Regions from separate parts of the Pannonibacter sp. CBAS1226 genome, predicted to be linked through region 3. Evidence: riboswitches for the same ligand, from Rfam matches in the RefSeq annotation. Region 3 holds a riboswitch; each other region holds the start of a gene.

Region 1 (3,867 bases), on a different contig from region 3:
GTGAACGGACGGAGAAGGCCCCGGCGATATTGGCTTCGGTCAGTGCCGCTTCCGGCGTGTCCATGGCGAGCACGGTGCCATTGGCGAGCAGCAGCACCCGGTCGGCATGTTCTGCGGCCAGCGTCAGGTCGTGCAGGGTGGTGATCACCGTCAGCGGTAGGCCGCGTAAAAGCGCCATCAGCTCCAGCTGGTGGCGGATGTCGAGATGGTTCGTCGGCTCATCAAGAATGAGCAGGCGCGGTTCCTGCGCCAGCGCACGGGCCACCAGCACGCGCTGGCGCTCTCCGCCGGACAGCGTGCCGAAGGAGCGCTCGCTCAGTGCCGTCAGATGCAGCCGGGCCAGGGCATGCTCCACCATCTCGCCGTCACGCGCTCCGGCCGAAGCCAGTCCGCGCTGATGCGGCAGGCGGCCGAGGCTGACGATCTGGCGCACGGTGAGGGCAAAATCCGTCGGCTGCTCCTGCAGCACCACGGCGATGCGGCGGGCCGTGTCACGGCTCGACATGGCCCAAAGGCTCGTGCCCTCCAGCCGTACGTCACCGGTCTGCGGCTTGTGGAAGCGGTAAAGCAGCCGCAGCAGCGACGATTTGCCCGCGCCATTGGCACCGCAAATGGCCAGCATCTCGCCCTGACGGACGGTGAAGCTGATCCCGGAGAGGAGGGCAGGGCGTCCGCGCGGCCCCCAGCCGAGAGTGTCAGCCTCGAAGAACGGCGCGCTCACGCGGCAGGCTCGAAGGTGGTTGTGCGGCCAGGCGCCGGAATGCGGGCCAGCGCCGTCTTCGCCATCCGGCCCGGACGCTCGGAGGCCTTGCACCAGCCATCGGCAAGGCCGTGATACTGGCGGGCGAAAGCTGTGATATCCGGCACGTCGTCCAGCGTGAGATTGCCGAACAGCCATCCGGCTTTGCCGGGTGCCGTCAGGGCGACAGCGCAGGGCTGGCCACAGGCGGCCATGCATTCAACGCCGGAGACGGTCCAATGCGTGTCCTGCCGCAGCGCAGCGGCAAGAGCGGTGCCAAGGTTCCGGCCGGACCGCTCGCCGGTTTGCGTGTCACGGCAGGTGACGCAGATGGTGAGATGATGGGAAGGGGAGGTTCCTTCCGTCTGGGAAATGGCCTGCACGGGTGCAGGCACAGGTGTTCCGGCCAAGGCCGGTCCCTGAATGGTCATGGCTATGCTCCTTCCGGGACACCCCGCCCGGCGGTTTGAGGTCTGCTGTGATGGCAGGTCTCCTGACTTGCGGGTCGCCGCTTGCCCGGTCCTTCCCGTTCCTCGGTGGAACAGTGGATCACCCGGGGTCGCTCGCCGCCTACAGTTGCGGGGGCAGTCACGGACTTGGCGCCTGTTGGCTACACCGTACCGTGTTCCCTTTTCACCCGGCCAAGGCTTTGCCAGCCGGGAACCATCGCCGCAGATGATCAAAGCCGCCGTCCTTCCTGTCAAGCTCCATCGTCATAGATTCAGGATGGGTCTTCATACGGCGGCAGTGATATATGTAATAAGATAACATTACAACATGAGAGCTGCGACTGGATAAAAAAATCCCCGGCTGCCTATGCCGGCAGCCGGGGGAGTCGCCTCTCATCGAGCTGGGGTGGACGGTATCCCGGGGGCAGGGATGCCGCCAAAAGGCTGTGCCTTTACGCCAAGTCTTAAGATGCTGACGCATCAAGACTTGGAACGCTCAGGCGCCGCAGTGTTCGAACAATTTCCGTTGAGCAAAGCTCTCCGGGGGCTTCGTCACTCGGCGGCGATGCGGGCGCTGGGGTTGTTCGGATGTGTCGTCCAGTTGGCATAGTCCCCAGAGACGGAACGGCCCGTCCGTGGATCAACGGTTCCGGTGGCCATTGGTTCCATGGTGATGCAATTTTCCACCGGACAGACCGAGACGCAGAGATTGCAGCCGACGCATTCCTCATCGATCACTTCGAACTTGCGCACCCCGTCGACCATGCTGGTGATCGCCTGATGCGAGGTGTCCTCGCAGGCGATGTGGCAGCGGCCGCACTTGATGCAGAGGTCCTCGTCGATCTTCGCCTTGGCGATGTAGTTGAGGTTGAGGTAGCGCCAGTCGGTGACATTGGGCACCGCGCGGCCGGAGAAGTCCGAAATCCGCTCGTAGCCGGCCTCGCCCATCCAGTCCTTCAGGCCCTCGATCATCTCCTCGACGATCTTGAAGCCATAGGTCATGGCGGCGGTGCAGACCTGCACATTGCCGGCACCCAGCGCAATGAACTCCGCCGCATCGCGCCAGGTGGTGACGCCGCCGATACCGGAAATCGGCAGGCCGTAGGTTTCCGGATCACGGGCGATTTCCGCCACCATGTTGAGGGCAATCGGCTTCACCGCCGGGCCGCAATAGCCCCCGTGGGAGCCCTTGCCGTCAATGGTCGGCGTTGGCGCCATGCGGTCAAGGTCGACACCCACGATGGAGTTGATGGTGTTGATCAGCGAAACTGCATCTGCCCCGCCGCGCTTTGCGGCCTGTGCGGGCTTGCGCACGTCGGTGATGTTGGGCGTCAGCTTGACGATCACCGGCATGCGGGTGTGCTTCTTGGCCCAGCGTGTGACCATCTCGATATATTCCGGAACCTGGCCGACCGCCGAGCCCATGCCGCGCTCGCTCATGCCATGCGGGCAGCCGAAGTTCAGCTCCACGCCATCTGCCTCGGTTTCTTCCACGCGCTTGAGGATCGCGGCCCAGTTGGGCTCCTCGCAGGGCACCATCAGGGACACGACAAGGGCGCGGTCCTTCCAGTCGCGCTTGACGCGCTTGATTTCCTGCAGGTTCACCTCAAGCGGCCGGTCGGTGATCAGCTCGATGTTGTTGAGGCCGATGAGCTGGCGGTCCTTGCCATGAATGGCGCCATAGCGCGGGCCGTTGACGTTGACCACATTCGGGTCCTCGCCCAGCGTCTTCCACACGACGCCGCCCCAGCCCGCCTTGTAGGCGCGCACCACGTTGTATTCCTTGTCCGTCGGTGGCGCAGAGGCGAGCCAGAACGGGTTGGGCGACTTGATGCCGACGAAATCAGATCTCAGATCAACCATGACGGGATCTCCGGAAAGAACGGCTGGCTCAGGCGCTGAGCGCCTGATGGATGGCTTCTGCGGCAACCTTGCCGTCCTCGACGGCGGCCACGGTCAGGTCTTCCCCGCCGGCGATGCAATCGCCGCCGGCCCAGACTTTGGCCATGGTGGTTGCGCGGGTGGCGTCCGTGACGATGCGGCCCTTGTCGAGGGTCAGCGCCGCCGCCGAACCGTTCAGCCCGGACGGGTTGAGCTTCTGGCCCACGGCCTTGAACACCATGTCGGCGTCAAGACGGAAGGTCTCGCCGGTCATCATCAGCTTGCCGGTGTTGTCGAGCCGGGTGCGTTCCAGCTCGATGCCGGTCAGCTTGCCGTTTTCCCCGTGCATTGCCTTGGGGGCTGCCCAGTGCAGGATGCGCACGCCATTGGTCTGGGCGAGGTCCTGCTCATAGGGGCTGGCGTTCATGTGTTCCTTGCCGCGCCGGTAGGCGATGGTCACCTCTTCGGCACCCAGCAGCTTGCTCTGCACGGCAATGTCCACCGCTGTCATGCCGCCGCCGATCACCACCACGCGCCGGCCGACGGGCAGGGTGGAAAGATCCTTCGCCTGCCGCAGCTCCGCGATATAGGCGACCGCATCCACCACGCCCTCCAGCTCCTCGCCGGGAACGGACAGGCCATTGACACCGGCAAGGCCGATGCCGAGGAACACCGCGTCGAAGTCCTTCGTCAGGGCGGAAAGGGAGAGGTCTTCGCCCAGCACCTTGCCATGTTCCACGGTGATGCCGCCGATGGAGAGGATGAAATCCACCTCGCGCGCGGCAAAGTCATCGACGG
Region 2 (3,867 bases), on a different contig from region 3:
CGCGGCGCTGCTTGATCCGGACCCGGCTGTCTTCGGGGAAATCTATCTGCATTATGCGCTGGTGCCGCGCCTTGCCGTGGCAGCGCTGGCCGGGGCCGCGCTGGCGCTGGCGGGAGTGGTGTTTCAGCAGGTGCTGAAGAACCCGCTGGCGGAACCGGCAACCCTCGGCCTTCTTTCCGGTGCGCAGCTTGGCATCATGGCGGCAACGCTGCTCGTGCCCGCGCTCGCCATGTGGCAGCGCGAGGCGGCGGGGCTGGCGGGCGGCTTTGCGGCGCTGGCGCTGGTGGGGATGCTTGCCTCCCGGCACGGTTTTTCGCCGGTGACCCTGCTCTTGTGCGGCATGATCGTCAGCTTCTTTGCCGGATCGGCTTCCGTTGTGCTGGCCCTGTTCCAGCATGAATATCTGCGCTCGGTCTTCATCTGGGCCAGCGGCTCGCTGGTGCAGAATGATTTTTCCGATGCCTCTGCCCTGTCCGTCAGGCTTGCGGTCTGCGTACCGCTGCTGGCGCTGCTGCTCAGGCCGCTGACGGTTGCCGGGCTCGATGATGCCAGCGCCCGCAGCCTGGGCCTCTCCATCCGCACGATCCGGCTTGTTGCCCTGTCGCTGGCCTGCTGTCTCTCCGCGCTGGTGGTGGTGCGCGTGGGGGTGATTGCCTTCGTTGGCCTTGCCGCGCCGCATCTGGCAACGCTGACCGGTGTCCGGAGTTTTGCCGGGCGTTTTGTCTCTGCGCCCATCATCGGCGCGGCGCTGCTGCTGCTTGCCGACAGCATCGTGCTGGCGCTGTCCGGCGTGATTGCCGAAGTGCCCACGGGAACAGCCACGGCCATGGCCGGGGCCGTTCTGCTGCTGGTGCTGCTGCGCCGCATGCCTGCGAGCACGCGCATCGGCGGTTCACACCTGCCGGCGCCATCCGTTCCGGCCGCCAGCCGTCAGCGCCTCGTCCTGCTGCTGGCTCTGGCCTGTCTTGCCGCGCTCACGGTCTTTTCCCTCACCAGCCAGCTGCATCCCGGTGGCCTCTCCGCCGGAGAACTGATGGCTGGGCGCTGGCCGCGGGTGCTGGCCGCAGCCGCTGCCGGGGCGATGCTGGCGCTGGCCGGAGGTCTCATTCAGGCGATGACCGGCAATCCGCTCGCCAGTCCCGAAGGGCTGGGCGTCAGTTCCGGGGCAGGGCTCGGCATCACCGGGGCGCTGCTTTTGACCGGTTCCTTCTCGCCGCTTCTGCTGCTGGGGGGCGGAGCGGGCGGGGCGGTGTTCGCCTTCCTCTTCGTGCTGGTCATTACCCGCAAGTCCGGCCACGCACCGGGGCCGGTGCTGCTGGCCGGTGTTGCCATCGGCACGTTTGCCGCCGCGCTCATATCCTTCATTCTGGCCAGCGGTGATCCGCGTGCGGTCTTCGTGCTGGCCTGGTCCATGGGCCCGACCTACCGTGCCGCCGGACTGACGGCCCTTGCCGCGCTGGGCATTCTGCTCGTTGTGCTGCTGGTGCTGCCGCTGATGGGGCGCTGGCTCGACATTCTGCCGCTGGGCGATACCACAGCCCGCGCGCTGGGCCTTTCGCCCCGCCGCTCGCGTACAGTGCTTCTGGCGTTCTCGGCCCTGCTGACGGCTGCCGCCACGCTGATCACCGGTCCGTTGAGCTTCATCGGCCTCATCGCGCCCCATATTGCAGCCTCTGTGGCGCCGGGGCGTGCGCTGCTGCGGATCGTCTGTGCTGCTGCCATCGGCGCAGCGCTGATGGTCAGCGCCGACTGGCTGGGCCGCACGCTCGATTTTCCTTACGAGATCCCCGCCGGCATCCTCGCCTCCTTCATCGGCGGGCCGTATTTCCTCTGGCTGCTCTACCGCAGGCCCGCGTGAGGCGCAGTCTGCCGCGCAAACGCAAAAAGCCCTGCCGTTGCGGGCAAGTTTGACATTTTATCCAGGGAAGAGAGAAGGTTGGCTCCGCGAGCAGGACTCGAACCTGCGACCATTCGATTAACAGTCGAACGCTCTACCAACTGAGCTATCGCGGATCACCAGAAGGGCAGTGCCCTTTGCGGTGGCGGCTGTGTGCGCCGCCGTCGGTGAGAGGCGTATAACAAAGGCCTTGAGCATTTGCCAAGCCCTTTCTTCAAGAAAGTTTTCCACAGGGGTGGCTTTGGCAGAAATCTGCGGTCTTTCAACGGCTTGGGCCAGTGGATAACCCATCCGTGCCGGTCCTTGCACCCATTGCCCGGGATGCAGGGGCGGCGATTGCGCCGCAGAGGTGCCCAAAGGGCGTCCTTGCTGCGGTGCCGCCAAGCCGTTACAAGGAGAGGATCAGGTTCCCCGGCGGGCCAAGCCCAAGGGGATGAAACGGGAATGCGGTGCGGAGCGACTCAATCCGGGGCTCCAAAGCCGCAGCTGCCCCCGCAACTGTCAGCGGAGAATCTTGCCGCCTCATGCCACTGCAAGGCCAGCCCTTGCGGGAAGGCGCGGCAAGGTGAAGACCCGCGAGCCAGGAGACCGGCCTGATGTGGTGCAACCCCAAGGCCGCCGGGTGGGCGGACCGGAGGACCTGACATGATTTCTACTCCCCCAGACTGGGCGGATGGCAGGGCGCATTGCGCCCGCGCGTCCGCAAGAGAGCCCGACGCTGCCATGCCGCAAGCCTGCGGCTGACCCATGGCGCAGGCTGAAGGGCAGGGGGCCGCATCTTCCGTTCTGGTGACGGGGGGGGCACGCTCCGGCAAGAGCAGATACGCAGAGCAGCTGATCCTCGGAAGCGGGCTTGAGCCTGTCTATGTGGCGACCTCCGCCGCATGGGACGGGGAAATGGAAGCCCGCATCGGCCTGCACCGTGCCCGGCGCGGGGCGGACTGGCGCACCATCGAGGACAAGGCCGGCATCGGCGCGGATCTGACGGACGTGCTCCGGCGCGAAGCCGTTCCCGGCCGGGCTCTGCTGGTCGATTGCCTGACGCTCTGGCTCACCAATCTGATGATGGCCGAAGCAGACCTTGCCGCTGCCACGCAGGCGCTTTGCGCGCTTGTGCCCAATCTGCCTGCGCCTGTTGTTTTTGTTTCAAATGAAGTGGGCCTCGGCATCGTGCCGGACAACGCCATGGCGCGTCAGTTCCGCGATGCGCAGGGCCGTCTCAATCAGGAGCTTGCTGCCGTCTGCACCCGGGTGGTCTTCGTGGCCGCCGGTCTGCCGCTCGTGCTCAAGCCCTCCTCCCAACCGGATATCTCCCTATGACCGATTTTCAGACCCCTGCCGTGGCCAAGATCCCGGCCACCATCGTCACCGGCTTTCTGGGCGCGGGCAAGACGACCCTCATCCGCAATCTCCTGACCAACGCGGGCGGGCGGCGCATTGCGCTGATCGTCAACGAGTTCGGCGACATGGGCTTTGACGGCTCGCTGCTGGATGGCTGTGCCGATCCGTCCTGTTCCGCCGATGATGTGGTGGAGCTGACCAACGGCTGCATCTGCTGCACCGTGGCCGATGATTTCCTGCCGGCGATGGAAATGCTGCTGGCCCGCGAAACGCCGCCGGATCACATCGTCATCGAGACCTCGGGCCTCGCGCTGCCCCAGCCGCTGGTGCGGGCCTTCACCTGGCCCAGCGTCAAGACGCGGGTGACGGTGGATGGTGTTGTCACCGTGCTGGATGCGGCAGCTCTCGCAGAAGGGCGCATCGTGCTGGACGAGGAAGCCCTTGCCGCGCAGCGCGCTGCCGACGAAACGCTGGACCATGACAATCCGGTTGAAGAGCTTTTCCACGATCAGCTCGCCTGCGCCGATCTGGTGGTGCTGAACAAGGCCGATCTGGTGGATGATCACGCGCTGGAGCATATCCGCGAGCATATCGCCGAAGATGTGCGCGCCGGGGTGGAGATCATTGCC
Region 3 (3,867 bases):
CGCCGGACCCAACGGCTCGGGGAAATCGACCCTTCTGTCCATGCTCTCCGGGCTGCGCAAGCCCGCATCCGGACATGTGGCCGTCATGGGCACGCCCATGACGGATCTGTCCCGGCGTGACATTGCACGCCGGATTGCCGTAGTCGAACAGCAAGCGGAGACCAGCGAGCGGCTGACCGCGCGCCAGGTCGTGGAACTTGGCCGCACCCCGCATCTCAGCATTCTGCGGCAATGGTCCGGCGAGGACGATGCCATCGTCTCGGACGCAATCGCGGCGGCCGGCATGCAGGATTTCGAGACACGGGAATGGCTGACCCTCTCCGGCGGGGAAAAGCAGCGGCTGCAGATCGCCCGTGCCCTGGCACAGCAGCCGACGATCCTCATTCTGGATGAACCCACCAATCACCTCGACATCGAACACCAGATCGGCCTGCTGGATCTTGTCAGCTCGCAGGGGCTCAGCGTCATTGCCGCGCTGCATGACCTCAATCACGCGGCCATGTTCTGCGACCGGCTGATCGTGATGGACGCTGGCCGGATCGCTGCGCAGGGCCGTCCCGGCGGCATTCTCACCCCAGATCTTCTGGCCAGGGTCTTCAAGGTCGAGGCCACGGTGGAAACAGGACCGGAGGGCGAGTGCCATATCCGGTATGCCCGGCCATCCAGCCGCCGCCGCAAACACCCGCTTCAAGGAGCCGCAGCATGATGATGCGCAGCCTCGCCCGCACCCTTTTCCTCAGCTTTGTTTCTGCCCAGTCCCTGCTCGTGGCAAGCACCGCCGCAACCCGCGCCGGAACTGTCGACGTCCAGATGCTGAACCGGGGCGCCCATGGCACCATGGTGTTCGAGCCCGATTTCGTGCAGATCGCGCCGGGCGATACGGTGACCTTCCGGGTTGGCCACAAGAGCCACAATGCCGCTTCCATTGCCATAATGGTGCCCGAGGGCTTCGCCGGTTTCACCGGCAAGATCAACGAGGAGATTTCCATCACCTTTGATCAACCGGGGCTCTATGGCATCAAATGCTCGCCGCACTATACCATGGGTATGGTGATGGTGATTCGGGTTGGCGATGCCGCCCGGCCCGAGGGCTTCCCGGATCCAAGCGTTCCCCCCGCCTCCCTCAAGCGCTTTGCCGAGATTTTGGCTCGCTCCGGCCTCTGAGCCAGATAACTACATGTTGTGGGTATCCTGTGTCGGCTCACATAGGGATTGATAAAAATCGAATCTGCGCTATGTTGAGTCCTGTTCAGGGTTCTCCGGTGGAAACGCCGACGAGCTAAGACGGGAACAGGGTGAAACCGGCGCAAATCCGGCAATTCCCAGGCTGCCCCCGCAACTGTGAACGGTGAGCGTTCGTCCCATTCTGCCACTTGGCCGCAAGGCTTGGGAAGGCGGGGCGGCGTGATGACCCGTGAGCCAGGAGACCTGCCTTGAGCGTAACGTCCACCGGCGGGGTGCCGGAGGGGTGTGGTCAGTTCATGTCCGGCTTTGCCGGGCTGTCCGCTCCCTCTGGTCCGTGCCATCTGCTTCGGCAGCAGTGCTTCGGGGTGCAGGCATGATGAAGAGAGCCGTTTTCGAGTTTCCGCCCGGGTAGTCACCTGCGGCCCTTTTTCCTCCGCTCCACCGGATTGCTCCGGGTGCCGCAGCGCGGGAATTGTCCTTGAGTTTTTATCTGCCTCCGGCTGCGCAGAAGCGTGGCCGAACCCTTTGTCACGTCCGTCATATGAGGATCGACCGATGACCGTCACCGTCTACAGCAAGCCCGCCTGCGTCCAGTGCAATGCCACCACCCGCGCCCTGGAGCGCAAGGGCATCGACTACACGCTGGTGGACATTTCCGAAGACACGGCGGCCTATGACTACGTGACCGGCCTTGGCTACCGTCAGGTGCCGGTGGTTGTCGCCGGTGAAAACCACTGGGCCGGTTTCCGTCCGGACCTGATCGGCGGCCTCGGCTGAACCACTGAAGGGCGCGTGCACCATGGGCAGGCTCGTCTATTTTTCCAGCACGTCGGAAAACACCCGCCGCTTCGTCGAGAAGCTCGGGACTGACGCCATCCGCCTGCCCGTGGACGCCAGCGCGCCCGTGCCCCTCGTGAGCGAGCCCTTCGTGCTGGTGACGCCGACCTATGGCGGCGGCACGGCGAAGGGCGCGGTGCCGAAACCGGTGATCCGCTTTCTCAACGAGGAGCAGAACCGCAAGCTCATCCGCGGCGTCATCGCAGCGGGCAACACCAATTTCGGCGAAGGCTATGCCATCGCCGGCAACATCATTTCCGCCAAGTGCAACGTGCCGTTCCTCTACAGGTTCGAGCTTCTGGGCACGGCGGAGGATGTCGAGAACGTCACCCTCGGACTGGAACGGTTTTGGACATGCTAGACACGGATTCCCCGCAGGACGCGGGCGCAAAGACCCACTCCGCAGCCGTTGCCCCGGCTTCCGGCGGCAGCAATGCCCGCCAGTCCACGGCGCTGGACTATCACGCGCTGAACGCGATGCTGAACCTCTATGATGATGAGGGAAAGATCCAGTTCGAGAAGGACCGCGAGGCCGCGCGCCAGTATTTCCTCTCGCACGTGAACCAGAACACGGTCTTCTTCCATAACCTCAAGGAGAAGCTCGATTATCTGGTCACCGAAGGCTACTACGAGCCCGAGGTTCTGGAACAGTATTCCTTTGCCTTTGTGCGCGATCTGTTCGACGCTGCCTATGCAAAGAAGTTCCGCTTTCCGACCTTCCTTGGCGCCTTCAAGTATTACACGTCCTATACGCTGAAGACATTTGACGGTAAGCGCTATCTGGAGCGTTACGAGGACCGCGTCTGCATGGTGGCGCTGGCGCTGGCGCGCGGCGACGAAGCCCTGGCCATGGCGATGATGGAAGAGATCATCACCGGCCGCTTCCAGCCGGCAACGCCGACCTTCCTCAACGCGGGCAAGAAGAGCCGTGGCGAGCTGGTGTCCTGCTTCCTGCTGCGCATCGAAGACAACATGGAGTCCATCGGCCGGTCGATCAACTCGGCGCTGCAGCTGTCCAAGCGCGGCGGCGGCGTGGCCCTGTGCCTGACGAACCTGCGCGAATCGGGTGCGCCCATCAAGCACATCGAGAACCAGTCTTCCGGCGTCATCCCGGTGATGAAGCTGCTGGAAGACAGCTTCTCCTATGCCAACCAGCTGGGGGCCCGTCAGGGCGCAGGCGCGGTGTATCTGAACGCCCACCACCCGGACATCATGCGCTTCCTCGACACCAAGCGCGAGAATGCGGACGAGAAGATCCGCATCAAGACCCTGTCGCTGGGTGTCGTCGTGCCGGACATCACCTTCGAGCTCGCCCGCAACAACGAGGACATGTACCTGTTCTCGCCCTATGACGTGGAGCGGGTCTATGGCGTGCCCTTCTCCGAGATTTCGGTGACGGAAAAGTACCGCGAGATGGTCGAGGACGCGCGCATCCGCAAGTCCAAGATCAAGGCCCGCGAGTTCTTCCAGATCATCGCCGAGATCCAGTTCGAGAGCGGCTATCCCTACCTCATGTTCGAGGACACGGTGAACCGCGCCAATCCGATTGCCGGCCGCATTTCCATGAGCAACCTGTGCTCGGAAATCCTGCAGGTGAGCGAGGCCAGCCTCTATGAGGAGGACCTGTCCTATTCGCACCTCGGCAAGGACATCTCCTGCAATCTCGGTTCGCTGAACATCGCCAAGACGATGGATTCGGATGATTTCGGCCGCACGGTCGAAACCTCCATCCGCGCCCTGACGGCGGTTGCCGAGATGAGCAACATCACCTCCGTGCCCTCCATCGCCCGTGGCAATGCGGAGAGCCATGCCATCGGCCTTGGCCAGATGAACCTGCACGGCTAC
Region 4 (3,867 bases), on a different contig from region 3:
AAGCATCATCGGCAGGCCGGTCTTGAGCTGGCTTACGACTGCGGCACGGTCCGAACCGGCGGTCTTGGCCTGCTGGTCCAGCAGACGGTCGACGATGGAGCCGTTGTCGAAGCGCAGGCGCATGGAGTTGACCGTCAGCCCCTGGAGAATGGCCATGGCTTCTTCGCTGTTGTCCTTGGCGGCAGACAGCTTTTCGGCCACTTCCTTGGTGAAACCGCCGATCTGGACAGCGAGGGAAACACCGCCCATGTCGGCGGCGGTGATGTCCAGCTTCTGCAGGTCCAGAACCCCGGTCACCGGGTCCCACTTGAAGTCGGTCGAAAGATCAGCGGTGACGGTCTCGTAACCCAGATCGGTCAGCTGCTTTGCCGAGGAGGCATCCATTTCCGATACGGCCATGGTCAGGCCGGAAAGGGTCAGTTCACCCGAGGTCGGCAGGTTGTCTTCGCGGCTGTTGATGGCGGCATAGGCCGATTCCAGGCGCGCCTTGGTGCTGTCGCCTTCCGTAATCTCGATGCCTTCGGCCTCGATGCTCTTGTAATCGGCCACATCCTCGAAGGACTTGGAGCCGTCGGCCGGAGGCAGGACCACCTCGCTGGCGACGAAAGAGGCCACCGAAACGGCCGTGCCCGTCTTGTCTTCCAGATAGGCTTCCTCGAAGGCGAGGCCGTCCAGTGTCATGGTGCCGTCAGCCTGCACCACACCGTTGGTCAGCGTGATGATGCCGATGGAGCCCGAGCCGTCATCCGGCGTCTTGCCTTCGAGGGCGACGTCTTCAATGGTGACCTCGCTGCCATCCTCAGACACGCCGCCGACCGACAGAACCTTCACTTCCCCGGCTTCAAGACGGGTCAGGAAGGCGTCGGCAATGTCATTGCCGGTCGCTTCGAAGGCCAGTGCGCCGTGGGCCAGCACCAGGGTCATGACAGAAGCGCTGACACCGCGCATCAGAAAGGATCGCATTTGAAGCTCCAGATTGAGAACTGAAATCTAAACCGCCGGAACCATGTCCCAACCTTGCCATCCGGGTCCGTGACTTGCGTCACACACAGGTCTTTGGCCGGAACATGACCGTCCGTAAGGCAGGTTAAACTACTCCGGCATAACGGCTTTGTGAAATGATCTGTCAAAGGGGGCGATTTCACGGCGCTTTGCCGCGGCAGGCTCATACTTTTTGCTGGTGTGTGGAGGCCTTGCGCGCCTGCACAAATGCTTTGGCATTGTTTCCGCGTGAGCTAGAGTGCCGCTGATGGGCTGCACAGACGAGGTCTGCTGCGGCAAAAATCAGGGAACGGGGTGAAGGGCTTGCACATGAGGCAAGGCCTGATTCCCCGGCTGCCCCCGCAACTGTAAACGGCGAGCGACGCCCCGATGCCACTGGCCCCAAAAGGCTGGGAAGGCAGGCGAAGCAGTGAACCGTGAGCCAGGATACCTGTCCATCACATGACCGGGCGCAAAGTCCCACCCAGTCCCATGCGCGGCGGGCGCAGAAAGGAACGAGCATGCATATCGAAGAAGGCGTCGTTGAAGGCGCGAAGATCATCCTGAGCTATGGCACGGCGGCAGCGGCTTTCGGGCTTGCGGTAAAACTCGCCGTTGACGACCTGCGGACCAATGGCGGCGCCATTCCGCTTCTCCTGCGCAGCATCATGACGACTGCGCTGGTGTTCTGCTTCTTCGAGGTGCTGCCGCATCACCCCGTGGGTGTATCCGAGGTGCATCTGATTCTCGGCTCGACCCTGCTGCTGCTGTTCGGGGCAGGGGCTGCCGCCATCGGTCTGGCGGCCGGTCTGCTGATCCAGGGGCTGTTCTTTGCGCCCTTCGACCTGCCGCAATACGGCATGAATGTCACCACGCTGCTGGTGCCGCTCTTTGGCATCAGCCTGCTGGCGAAGCGAATCATTGCGCCGTCAACGCCTTATGTGGACCTGAAATATTCGCAGGCGCTGGCGCTTTCCACCGCCTATCAGGGCGGCATCGTCGCCTGGGTGGCCTTCTGGGCCATCTATGGCCATGGCTTCTCAGCGGAGAACCTGGCAGACGTGGCCAGCTTCGGTGCGGCCTACATGACCGTGATCATTCTGGAGCCGCTGGTGGATCTTGGCGTGCTGGCCGGTGCAAAAGCCTTGAAGCAGCTGAGCCGCAGCCCGCTGTTCAACGCAAGGCTTCATGTGGCGGGCTGAACCTTTGGCATGAGAAAGAGGCCGGGGAACTCCCGGCCTCCATGCACATGATCTGATCAAAAAGGATCGATGCCGATGCGGCCCAGCTTGTCCTGGGTCCAGCCGTCGCCCTTGCAGCCCTTGTAGGCGCCGCCGGAGGCGTAATCGAGCAGCTCGTCCGGCAGTTCATCGGCTTCGATGCGGCGCGGCAGAACCAGCACGATCTCTCCGGCGGCCTCTTCCAGAACGCGGATCGCAAGGCTGGGCACCGGATCCGTGCCGAGCAGATCCACGAGCGCTGCGTGCGGATCGCTCAGAAGCGCAGCGCGGAAGGCCGTGTCTGACTGTGCCTTGGCTCGAAGTTCGGCCTCCAGCAGGGCGCGGGCTTTCTCGAACGGATAGGCGATGATGTCGCTCATGGTCTTCTCCTTGATTACCAGAGGCCGCGGCCCTCGATCGGTTTGAAGAACCCGATATCCCGCAGGCATTTGTCGAGGCTGCCGCCCGAGGCATAATCGAGCAGTTCATCCGGCAGCTCGTCTTCGGCGATGGAGCGCGGCAGCACGAGAAGTACTTCGCCGGCCTGTTCCTCGACGACGCTGATCTTCATCGACGGGATCGGATCATTGCCGAACATCTCGCGGATGGCGGCATGCGGGCTGCTCTTCAGCAGCTCGCGGAAGGCAGTATCTGAGGTTGCCCTGGCAACGAGCGCGGCTTCAATGTGCGCACGTGCACCGGCAACGGCTTCGGTCATGGACGTCATCTGAATATCCTTTCTGATCAAGTGATGAGTGGTTACTTCTTCTTGTCGAACCGGCCGAAGAGCCAGTCGTTCTTGAACTGGTTCCAGCATTCCTGCGCATTGCCGCCAGCGGCATAGTCGAGGATTTCGTCCGGCAGTTCGTCCTGGGCGATCGCACGGGGCAGCACCAGGGTGACCTCGCCGGCCTGTTCCTCGATGATGCGGATCTTGAGCGAGGGGATCGGGTCCACGCCAAGCAGCTGCTTCAGGGCAGCGCGCGGATCGCTCAGCAGCAGGGTGCGGAAGGCGGCATCTTCGCCAGCCTTCGCCAGCAGCGCTTCCTCGACATGCTGGCGCGCGCGAGCCATCGGGTCTGTTGAACTGGTCATGTGAATGGCCTTTTCCGTTTTGCTTGCTGCTTGTGGCAGCCAGCGCCGCCGCAAAATCCAAGCATTGACCTTTGAAATATCGTATTGTTCTGCCGTTGATCTGCGGGCTTCGCAGAGACAACGGGAGGTGAAAAGCAACTCTGGAAAATCGAGCCGCGCATTACTCGGTGCGTGCCCGCTTTCTGATGTTTCTTTTCTATTGCATGGCTGGCAGCTTCTGGTGATTGGACCTGAAAAATTCCAAATCACGCCGGAGCGGGCATTGGGGCAGCTCTGCCGCAATCATGGCCTCGACAAGTGCCGCCGGAATGGAGGACGATTGCAACGCCCGCGAAGCCGCGCAAAGGATCAGGAGCCGCCGAACCATCATGCAGACCGGCATTACAACGCTTTCCGCCGTCCAGCTGTCCGCTGCCATCCATCAACGGCAGATCTCCTGTGTCTCCGTGATGGAGGACTATCTGGAGCGGATCGGGCGGATCAATCCGCTGATCAACGCGCTCATTTATCTGCGCCCTGCAAGGGAATTGCTGGAAGAGGCGCGCCTGTGCGACCGGGAGCTGGCGGATGG

Evidence for each region. A riboswitch is a leader RNA that binds a small molecule or an ion and turns the genes downstream of it on or off. The one in region 3 is predicted to bind cobalamin.
Region 1: linked by a shared signal. The riboswitch ahead of AC0CMF_RS19215 (DUF1636 family protein) and the one ahead of nrdH (glutaredoxin-like protein NrdH) in region 3 are both predicted to bind cobalamin.
Region 2: linked by a shared signal. The riboswitch ahead of cobU (bifunctional adenosylcobinamide kinase/adenosylcobinamide-phosphate guanylyltransferase) and the one ahead of nrdH (glutaredoxin-like protein NrdH) in region 3 are both predicted to bind cobalamin.
Region 4: linked by a shared signal. The riboswitch ahead of AC0CMF_RS03090 (energy-coupling factor ABC transporter permease) and the one ahead of nrdH (glutaredoxin-like protein NrdH) in region 3 are both predicted to bind cobalamin.

What each region holds. Positions count from the first base shown of each region.
Region 1 covers NZ_JBVOUO010000007.1:183,802-187,668, reverse strand. The annotation lists gene AC0CMF_RS19220 (ABC transporter ATP-binding protein) at 1-721, opposite strand, end outside; gene AC0CMF_RS19215 (DUF1636 family protein) at 718-1,170, opposite strand; cobalamin riboswitch at 1,206-1,422, opposite strand; gene preA (NAD-dependent dihydropyrimidine dehydrogenase subunit PreA) at 1,741-3,051, opposite strand; gene AC0CMF_RS19205 (NAD(P)-dependent oxidoreductase) at 3,080-3,867, opposite strand, start outside.
Region 2 covers NZ_JBVOUO010000001.1:1,315,042-1,318,908, reverse strand. The annotation lists gene fhuB (Fe(3+)-hydroxamate ABC transporter permease FhuB) at 1-1,858, shown strand, start outside; tRNA gene AC0CMF_RS05975 (tRNA-Asn) at 1,938-2,013, opposite strand; cobalamin riboswitch at 2,285-2,508, shown strand; gene cobU (bifunctional adenosylcobinamide kinase/adenosylcobinamide-phosphate guanylyltransferase) at 2,645-3,217, shown strand; gene cobW (cobalamin biosynthesis protein CobW) at 3,214-3,867, shown strand, end outside.
Region 3 covers NZ_JBVOUO010000004.1:82,741-86,607, reverse strand. The annotation lists gene AC0CMF_RS13035 (ABC transporter ATP-binding protein) at 1-706, shown strand, start outside; gene AC0CMF_RS13030 (pseudoazurin) at 703-1,164, shown strand; cobalamin riboswitch at 1,236-1,450, shown strand; gene nrdH (glutaredoxin-like protein NrdH) at 1,741-1,962, shown strand; gene nrdI (class Ib ribonucleoside-diphosphate reductase assembly flavoprotein NrdI) at 1,985-2,383, shown strand; gene nrdE (class 1b ribonucleoside-diphosphate reductase subunit alpha) at 2,377-3,867, shown strand, end outside.
Region 4 covers NZ_JBVOUO010000001.1:688,855-692,721, forward strand. The annotation lists gene AC0CMF_RS03085 (hypothetical protein) at 1-963, opposite strand, end outside; cobalamin riboswitch at 1,234-1,455, shown strand; gene AC0CMF_RS03090 (energy-coupling factor ABC transporter permease) at 1,503-2,183, shown strand; gene AC0CMF_RS03095 (NHLP leader peptide family natural product precursor) at 2,240-2,581, opposite strand; gene AC0CMF_RS03100 (hypothetical protein) at 2,596-2,928, opposite strand; gene AC0CMF_RS03105 (NHLP leader peptide family RiPP precursor) at 2,961-3,296, opposite strand; gene AC0CMF_RS03110 (amidase) at 3,665-3,867, shown strand, end outside.